Regions from separate parts of the Alkaliphilus metalliredigens QYMF genome, predicted to be linked through region 1. Evidence: a T-box and tRNA genes for the amino acid it is inferred to sense, from the RefSeq annotation. Region 1 holds a T-box; the other holds one or more tRNA genes.
What was found. The T-box of region 1 lies ahead of tyrS (tyrosine--tRNA ligase). A T-box ahead of a tRNA ligase gene usually reads a tRNA of that ligase, here a tRNA-Tyr.
Positions count from the first base shown of each region.

Region 2: it encodes a tRNA-Tyr, which carries the amino acid that the T-box ahead of tyrS (tyrosine--tRNA ligase) is inferred to sense. The anticodon was not compared.

Region 1 is NC_009633.1:3,699,390-3,703,558, forward strand. Features, by position in the region: gene AMET_RS17710 (pyridoxal-phosphate-dependent aminotransferase family protein) at 1-1,036, opposite strand, end outside; T-box leader at 1,249-1,470, shown strand; gene tyrS (tyrosine--tRNA ligase) at 1,539-2,768, shown strand; gene AMET_RS17720 (DegV family protein) at 2,935-3,783, shown strand; gene AMET_RS17725 (DUF362 domain-containing protein) at 3,786-4,169, opposite strand, start outside.
Region 2 is NC_009633.1:4,444,694-4,448,862, forward strand. Features, by position in the region: tRNA gene AMET_RS21410 (tRNA-Gly) at 67-140, opposite strand; tRNA gene AMET_RS21415 (tRNA-Met) at 177-253, opposite strand; tRNA gene AMET_RS21420 (tRNA-Met) at 337-412, opposite strand; tRNA gene AMET_RS21425 (tRNA-Phe) at 490-565, opposite strand; tRNA gene AMET_RS21430 (tRNA-Ile) at 575-651, opposite strand; tRNA gene AMET_RS21435 (tRNA-Pro) at 657-733, opposite strand; tRNA gene AMET_RS21440 (tRNA-Trp) at 740-815, opposite strand; tRNA gene AMET_RS21445 (tRNA-Ile) at 838-914, opposite strand; tRNA gene AMET_RS21450 (tRNA-Pro) at 929-1,005, opposite strand; tRNA gene AMET_RS21455 (tRNA-Ser) at 1,015-1,106, opposite strand; tRNA gene AMET_RS21460 (tRNA-Ser) at 1,121-1,209, opposite strand; tRNA gene AMET_RS21465 (tRNA-Lys) at 1,218-1,293, opposite strand; tRNA gene AMET_RS21470 (tRNA-Gly) at 1,298-1,372, opposite strand; tRNA gene AMET_RS21475 (tRNA-Leu) at 1,400-1,482, opposite strand; tRNA gene AMET_RS21480 (tRNA-Tyr) at 1,567-1,651, opposite strand; tRNA gene AMET_RS21485 (tRNA-Thr) at 1,664-1,739, opposite strand; tRNA gene AMET_RS21490 (tRNA-Asp) at 1,753-1,829, opposite strand; tRNA gene AMET_RS21495 (tRNA-Val) at 1,955-2,030, opposite strand; tRNA gene AMET_RS21500 (tRNA-Glu) at 2,043-2,117, opposite strand; tRNA gene AMET_RS21505 (tRNA-Met) at 2,124-2,199, opposite strand; tRNA gene AMET_RS21510 (tRNA-Leu) at 2,214-2,302, opposite strand; tRNA gene AMET_RS21515 (tRNA-Asn) at 2,308-2,382, opposite strand; rRNA gene rrf (5S ribosomal RNA) at 2,391-2,507, opposite strand; rRNA gene AMET_RS21525 (23S ribosomal RNA) at 2,688-4,169, opposite strand, start outside.

The DNA of each region.
Region 1 (4,169 bases):
ATTCTTTGATTTCATCTAATGTTGTATCTGCCATATGGGCAATTCGGAAGGTTTTATCCTTTAAATCACCATAACCATTTGAAATCGCATATCCCTTTTCACCTAATTTACCATTTAAATCCTTAATGCTGATTTCCTTGGTATTCTTTATTGTGGTCAGGGTGTTAGAAGCATATTTTTCCTCTGGTAATAACGCAAAATTTTCCGCAGCCCATTCCCTAACATATTTTGCCATTTCCAAATGTCTAGCAAATCGTTTGTCTAGACCTTCGTCTAAAATTTTTGTTAATTGATAATCTAAGGCATACATATGAGAAATAGATGGAGTGGAGGGATATTGATAATCCTTTTTTTGAATATAGTCATATAGTTCTACGAGATCAAAATACAAGCCTCTGTTTTCCACTTTCCGAGCAGCATCTAATGCCTTTTGTGAGAAAGAACAAACCGCTAATCCTGGAGGGAGTCCCAGACACTTTTGTGTTGATGCGATGCAAATATCCACACCTAATTCATCTACGGGAATTTTTGTTCCCGCCAAGGAACTTACTGTATCAAGGCAAAAAATCACATCTGGATACCTTTTGATCACTTCAGCGATCTCTGCCACAGGGTTCATGACCCCTGTAGAGGTTTCATTATGGGTTATTGTAATTAAATCATATTTTCCTGTTGATAGCGCTGCTTCTACCATTTCTGGTGTGGTGGGTTGCCCCATCTCAGAAGAAAATTTATCTGCAGGAACGCCATTGGCCTTAGCCATTTTAAACCAACGATCACCAAATGCCCCCACAGAAAAAACTGCAGCTCTTTTTTGAGTGCAAGATCGAATGGCACCTTCCATTAATCCACTACCTGAGGAAGTAGATAACAATATTTCATTTTTTGTGTACATCAGTTGACGCATTTTATCAGAAACACTTCGCTGCAATACAGAAGCATCCTTGCTTCGATGACCAATCATTTGTGTCCCCATTTTTTCTAATACATCTTCAGAAACAGTAACGGGACCTGGAATAAATAATTTTTTAAGCATCAAAAAACCTCCTTATAATTTAACACTTTTCGTTCATTATACAGAATATTTCAATCAATTCAAAGCTTTATTAGTTGTCGGCACAAAAGATTTCGCTAACTTAACCTTACCCAAAATATCCAAAACTAAAATGTTTTTTGCTTTTTATTTTCCTTTCTTGCCTTTATACGCATATTTGTGATAATATAGGATAAAAATAATAGACAATGAATAATCAAACGATGAAAGAACTCAGTAGTCCCCATGGTTACAATTTAGAGAGCAATCCGGTTGGTGAAAGGTTTGCAGCACATGGCAGGATGAATTACACTCTGGAGTTTCGAAGTGAAAGCTTCGACGGTTACCAGCCGTTATTGGTTTAAGACATTGTGTTTTGAGCCCCACATAGACATGATGTAAATTAAGGTGGTACCACGGGTCCTCTCGTCCTTAGCTCTAGGATAAGAAGGGTCCTTTTTTATATGGTAGGAAAGTTCTGATTACTGATTAGGGAGGTTATCACATGTCAAATGTATTTGATATCTTAAAGGAAAGAGGCTTTATTGCACAAGCCACACATGAAGATGAAATTCAACAGCTTCTGGGGAAGGAACCGATTACCTTCTATGTGGGATTTGACCCCACAGCCGATAGTCTACACGTAGGTCATTTTTTACAGCTTATGGTCATGTCTCATATGCAAAAGGCTGGTCACATACCTATCTTTTTAGCCGGTGGCGGTACTGCCATGATCGGAGATCCCTCAGGCAAAACAGATATGCGTAAAATGATGACTCCAGAAACCATTCAGCATAATGTTGACTGCTTCATGGAGCAAACCAAACGATTTTTAGATTTTAGTGAAAACAAAGGAATAACCGTTAACAATGCAGATTGGCTGATGAGTTTAAATTACATTCCATTTATCCGAGAGATCGGAAAGCATTTTTCTGTCAATCGTATGCTTACGGCTGAATGCTTTAAAAGTCGTATGGAGAAGGGACTTTCCTTTTTAGAGTTTAACTACATGATCATGCAATCCTATGATTTCCTAGAACTCTTCAGAAGACACAATTGTCGTCTTCAGCTAGGTGGAGATGACCAGTGGTCTAATATCATTGCTGGAACGGATTTAATCCGCCGTGTCGAGGGAGAATCAGCCTATGGTATGACCTTCACACTGCTCACCACCAGCGAAGGAAAGAAAATGGGTAAAACTGAATCCGGTGCGATTTGGTTAGATCCCAATAAAACCTCTCCCTTTGATTTTTACCAGTACTGGCGTAATGTAGGCGATGCAGATGTTCGAAAGTGCCTATGTCTACTGACATTTCTATCTATGGAAGAAATCAATCGACTGGCTACTTTAGAAGGATCTGAGATCAATCAAGCCAAGGAAACATTAGCCTTTGAAGTCACTTCTTTAGTTCATGGAGAAGAGGAGGCTCGCAGGGCCCAAGAGGCTGCTAGAGCCTTGTTTAGCAAGGGTGCCTTAGGAGGTTCTTTTCCCTCTACGGAACTACCAAAATCCGAGTTTATTGATGGCATTGATGTCTTAACCCTACTTACAAAACTCCAACTGGCTTCATCTCGCGGTGAAGGTCGACGCCTGGTACAACAGGGTGGCATTTCGATAAATGATGAAAAAATAGTAGAAATTGAAGCAGTCATCAACCAAAGCAGTTTTTTAGAAGATGACACCCTCATGATTAAAAAAGGAAAAAAAGTGTATCATCAAGTTAGACTAGTATAACATTTTATCTGTACAATCATCTTTTTTTACAGACATAACTAACGAATAATCCACTAGCCTATCTACTAGTGGATTATTTCTTTATTTTTTATCATAAAAACTTTTATATTTCTTTGATCTTTAGTAATATAGAGTATAAAGCAAAACATTTTATAGGGGTGAAAAAATGAATCTGATTAAAATTATCACAGACAGTACCAGTGACTTACCATTAAGTCTCCTTGAAAAAGAGAAAATTCCGGTCATCCCTTTATATATCAGTTTTGATGACCATACATACAGGGATGGTATTGACATGACACCCGCAGTGTTATATGACAAGGTTAAGGCCACCAAGGCACTTCCTAAAACCGCTGCCCCCTCACCCGTAGACTTTCGTAATGTATTTGAATCTTATATTGATCAAGGAATGGATATTCTCTACATAGGGCTTTCTTCTAAGCTTTCATCAACCATTCAAAATGCACGAATTGCTGCCTCTGAATTCCCGGAGGGTCGAATAGAAGTGATTGATTCCCTTAATTTATCTGCTGGGATCGGCTTATTGGTGATAGAAGCCTTGGATCTTGTTAAAACAGAAAAGCCTCTTCATGAAGTTGCCACTGAAATCCGTCATTTGATCCCTAAGGTGACCACTTATTTTGCTGTTGATTCTCTAGATTATCTTCACAAGGGTGGCCGATGCTCTGCTGCTTCAAATTTTTTCGGTAGTATCTTAAAGATTAGACCGATACTTAAGGTAGATGGTGGTAAGATCTTGTTAGATCAAAAAGTTCGTGGCAAAAGAGAGCGTCTTATCAAAGCCATGCTAGATAGGATTTATGCAGACCAAGAGAAGTTAAATCCTAAAAGGGTGATCATTAATCACTCTTTCTGCCCAAAAGATGCTGGGTATTTAAAGAGTGAACTTGAGAAGACCCTTGACATTGAGGAAATTCTGATGACAACTGCCGGTTGTGTTATATCTAGCCATTGTGGACCAGGCACCTTTTCCATTGTTTATTCTCTTAAGTAGTCTTACTTGCCTTGATTACCATGAATATCTTTAATTTGATTGTTTTTATCTAAGACAATTTCTTGACCATATGCGGCCTTAGAAAAGTGCTTTTCAGCCTCTTCTAGGGTCATTCCTTTTATTGTCATGTTTTTAGGGTCTGCCTCTCCTACTTTAGCATGATGAAGGGCATATAGATACTGTACGGCTTGGGGCAAAAAACCCAAGAGCCTGGCCCCTACTGCGTCGGCAGCGATGGCATCCGTAGCAGCGATTACCAATCCTTTGGTATCAACAGCTTTACCATCGGATGGCCCTGTTCCAATCATGGCTTTATCCACACTAATAATAGCAATATCAATGGGTATTTTTTTTGCCATGGCTACAATAAAACCATGTAAATCCTC
Region 2 (4,169 bases), 750 kb from region 1:
AAAAAGCTCTGTATTATAAAAATACAGAGCTTTTTTATATCGTTAGATTCAACATGTAATAAATAATGGAGCGGGTAGAGGGAATCGAACCCTCGCGATCAGCTTGGAAGGCTGAAGTTCTACCACTAAACTACACCCGCTTATTTTTATATAATCCATATTGTTCATTGTTTAGATGGTAGCGGCAACAGGAGTCGAACCTGTGACCTTTCGGGTATGAACCGAACGCTCTAGCCATCTGAGCTATGCCGCCAGATATTTGAGCACTTATCATTTTAAATAGTGCTTAAAATTGAGTACGACATGAAGTGATCCGATAGCAACAACGTAATTTTTTGGTTGCGGAGGCAGGATTCGAACCTACGACCTTCGGGTTATGAGCCCGACGAGCTACCAGTTGCTCCACCCCGCGTTATGCTATATTTTTCCAAATCTTTAGTTTGATGTGGTACTCAGCTTCGCTGAATTTCATTAAACCTAAAGACTTGATGGTGCCCAGAGGCGGAATCGAACCACCGACACGGGGATTTTCAGTCCCCTGCTCTACCGACTGAGCTATCTGGGCTTATTTAATTGGTGGGCTCAAGTGGACTCGAACCACCGACCTCACGCTTATCAGGCGTGCGCTCTAACCAGCTGAGCTATGAGCCCTCTTGTGGTCCGGGTGAAGAGATTCGAACTCCCGACCCCATGGTCCCAAACCATGTGCGCTACCAAACTGCGCTACACCCGGTTGAATTGGCAGGGGTGACAGGATTTGAACCCACGACACGTGGTTTTGGAGACCACTGTTCTACCAACTGAACTACACCCCTGTACTTCTATTTATTATATATATGGTGGGCCTTCAGGGATTCGAACCCCGGACCTGCCGGTTATGAGCCGGACGCTCTAACCAACTGAGCTAAAGGCCCCAATTTTTTTCATTTGGTCCGGGTGAAGAGATTCGAACTCCCGACCCCATGGTCCCAAACCATGTGCGCTACCAAACTGCGCTACACCCGGTTAAAAAAATGGCGGAGAAGGCGGGATTCGAACCCGCGCGCCGCATACACGACCTAACGGTTTAGCAAACCGTCCTCTTGAGCCTACTTGAGTACTTCTCCATATTTTGTTTTAATGGCGGAGAGGGTGGGATTCGAACCCACGGTCCCTTTCAGAATCACTAGTTTTCAAGACTAGCTCCTTAAACCGCTCGGACACCTCTCCTTAATTGATGGTGACCCATCCGCGACTCGAACGCGGGACACCCTGATTAAAAGTCAGGTGCTCTACCGACTGAGCTAATGGGTCAAAATGGAGCGGAAGACGAGATTTGAACTCGCGACCCTCGCCTTGGCAAGGCGATGCTCTACCACTGAGCCACTTCCGCATATCTGTTATTCATTTAGTTTTAAAATGGTGCGGGTGGAGGGACTTGAACCCCCACGGTCGCCCGCTAGATCCTAAGTCTAGTGCGTCTGCCAATTCCGCCACACCCGCATTTGTAATGGATGTTAGCTACTGTACAGCTAACTAAGTGACTAACGCCCAATTATAGATTTGGGTTATCTACTTATATTTAAATGGTGGAGGGAGAAGGATTCGAACCTTCGAAGTCGCTGACAACAGATTTACAGTCTGCCCCCTTTGGCCGCTCGGGAACCCCTCCTGATTATGAAAATGGAGCTGGTGATGGGATTCGAACCCGCGACCTGCTGATTACAAATCAGCTGCTCTACCAATTGAGCTACACCAGCTTATTATTTTAAATGGCGACCTGGAAGGGACTCGAACCCTCGACCTCCAGCGTGACAGGCTGGCATTCTAACCAACTGAACTACCAGGCCGCGTTATTTTCGCAGTCTCGCATCACAAATTTGTTCACTCCCTTTTGGTCGTGCAAATTTGGTGCGAATGTTGCGTTTAACCTACTACCGATTTACTACAAACGTAAATCGAGTTAGGTTATAAATGGTGGGCGCAACAGGGCTCGAACCTGTGACCCCCTGCTTGTAAGGCAGGTGCTCTCCCAGCTGAGCTATGCGCCCTGGGAATAAAAATGGTGACCCCTAGGGGAATCGAACCCCTGTTACCGCCGTGAAAGGGCGGTGTCTTGACCGCTTGACCAAGGGGCCTTGTAATGGTTGCGGGGGCAGGATTCGAACCTACGACCTTCGGGTTATGAGCCCGACGAGCTACCAGTTGCTCCACCCCGCGTTGTAAATAAAAAGTGGTGCCGAAGACCGGAATCGAACCGGTACGATCTTGAAGGACCGCAGGATTTTAAGTCCTGTGCGTCTGCCAGTTCCGCCACTTCGGCATATATGGCTCCTGGGAGAGGACTCGAACCTCCAACCTGTCGGTTAACAGCCGAATGCTCCACCATTGAGCTACCCAGGAACAATAAAATATCGCGACGACCTACTCTCCCAGGCAGCTGCCCGCCAAGTACCATCAGCGCTGAAGGGCTTAACTTCTGTGTTCGGGATGGGAACAGGTGTGACCCCTTCGCTATAGTCACGATATTAACTTACCTTCAGTAAGTATTTTTAGAGGAAGTTATAAACTTTCGACTTTCTTTTACTTTGAAGTTAATTCAAGGTTAGAAAATCGTAAGTTTCTAACTAAGCGACTGCCATGAAATCATAGATTTCAGGCAGCTGCTTAAGTTCTCTCAAAACTACACAATGTTATGGATATTTCTTTTGGTCAAGTCCTCGACCTATTAGTATTGGTCAGCTGAGTACATTACTGCACTTACACCTCCAACCTATCAACCAGGTAGTCTTCCTGGGGTCTTACTCTCTTTCGAGATGGGAAATCTTATCTTGAGGGGGGCTTCGTGCTTAGATGCCTTCAGCACTTATCCCTTCCATACGTAGCTACCCAGCGATGCTCTTGGCAGAACAACTGGTACACCAGAGGTATGTCCATCCCGGTCCTCTCGTACTAAGGACAGCTCCTCTCAAATTTCCTGCGCCCGCGACGGATAGGGACCGAACTGTCTCACGACGTTCTGAACCCAGCTCGCGTACCACTTTAATGGGCGAACAGCCCAACCCTTGGGACCTACTACAGCCCCAGGATGTGATGAGCCGACATCGAGGTGCCAAACCTCCCCGTCGATGTGGACTCTTGGGGGAGATAAGCCTGTTATCCCCGGGGTAGCTTTTATCCGTTGAGCGATGGCCCTTCCACTCGGAACCACCGGATCACTAAGCCCGACTTTCGTCCTTGCTCGACCTGTATGTCTCGCAATCAAGCTCCCTTTTGCCTTTGCACTCTACGCACGATTTCCGACCGTGCTGAGGGAACCTTTGGGCGCCTCCGTTACTTTTTGGGAGGCGACCGCCCCAGTCAAACTGCCCACCTGACAGTGTCCCAAGACCGGTTTCACGGTCTATGGTTAGAATTTCAGTACTACAAGAGTGGTATCCCAAGGTCGACTCCACCAAGACTGGCGTCCTAGTTTCAAAGTCTCCCACCTATCCTGTACATATAGTACCAAAATCCAATGTCAGGCTACAGTAAAGCTCCACGGGGTCTTTCCGTCCTGTCGCGGGTAACCAGCATCTTCACTGGTATTACAATTTCACCGGGTCTATTGTTGAGACAGTGCCCAAATCGTTACGCCTTTCGTGCGGGTCGGAACTTACCCGACAAGGAATTTCGCTACCTTAGGACCGTTATAGTTACGGCCGCCGTTTACTGGGGCTTAAGTTCAGTGCTTCGCTTGCGCTAACACGTCCCCTTAACCTTCCAGCACCGGGCAGGCGTCAGCCCCTATACTTCGTCTTTCGACTTAGCAGAGACCTATGTTTTTGGTAAACAGTCGCTTGGGCCTATTCTCTGCGGCCGGATAAGGCTTATGGAGTAAATCCTTCACCAAATCCGGCACCCCTTCTCCCGAAGTTACGGGGTCATTTTGCCGAGTTCCTTAACAATAGTTCTCCCGATCGTCTTAGGATTCTCTCCTCACCCACCTGTGTCGGTTTGCGGTACGGGCACTTTATAGTCTCGATAGAGGCTTTTCTCGACAGTGTGGAATCAACCAGTTCGCTACTTATATTTCGCTCCCCATCACATCTCAGAATATGTTAGAACGGATTTGCCTATCCTAACTCCCTACTTGCTTAGACGCACACAACCAACGGTGCGCATGGTTTATCCTACTGTGTCCCCCCATT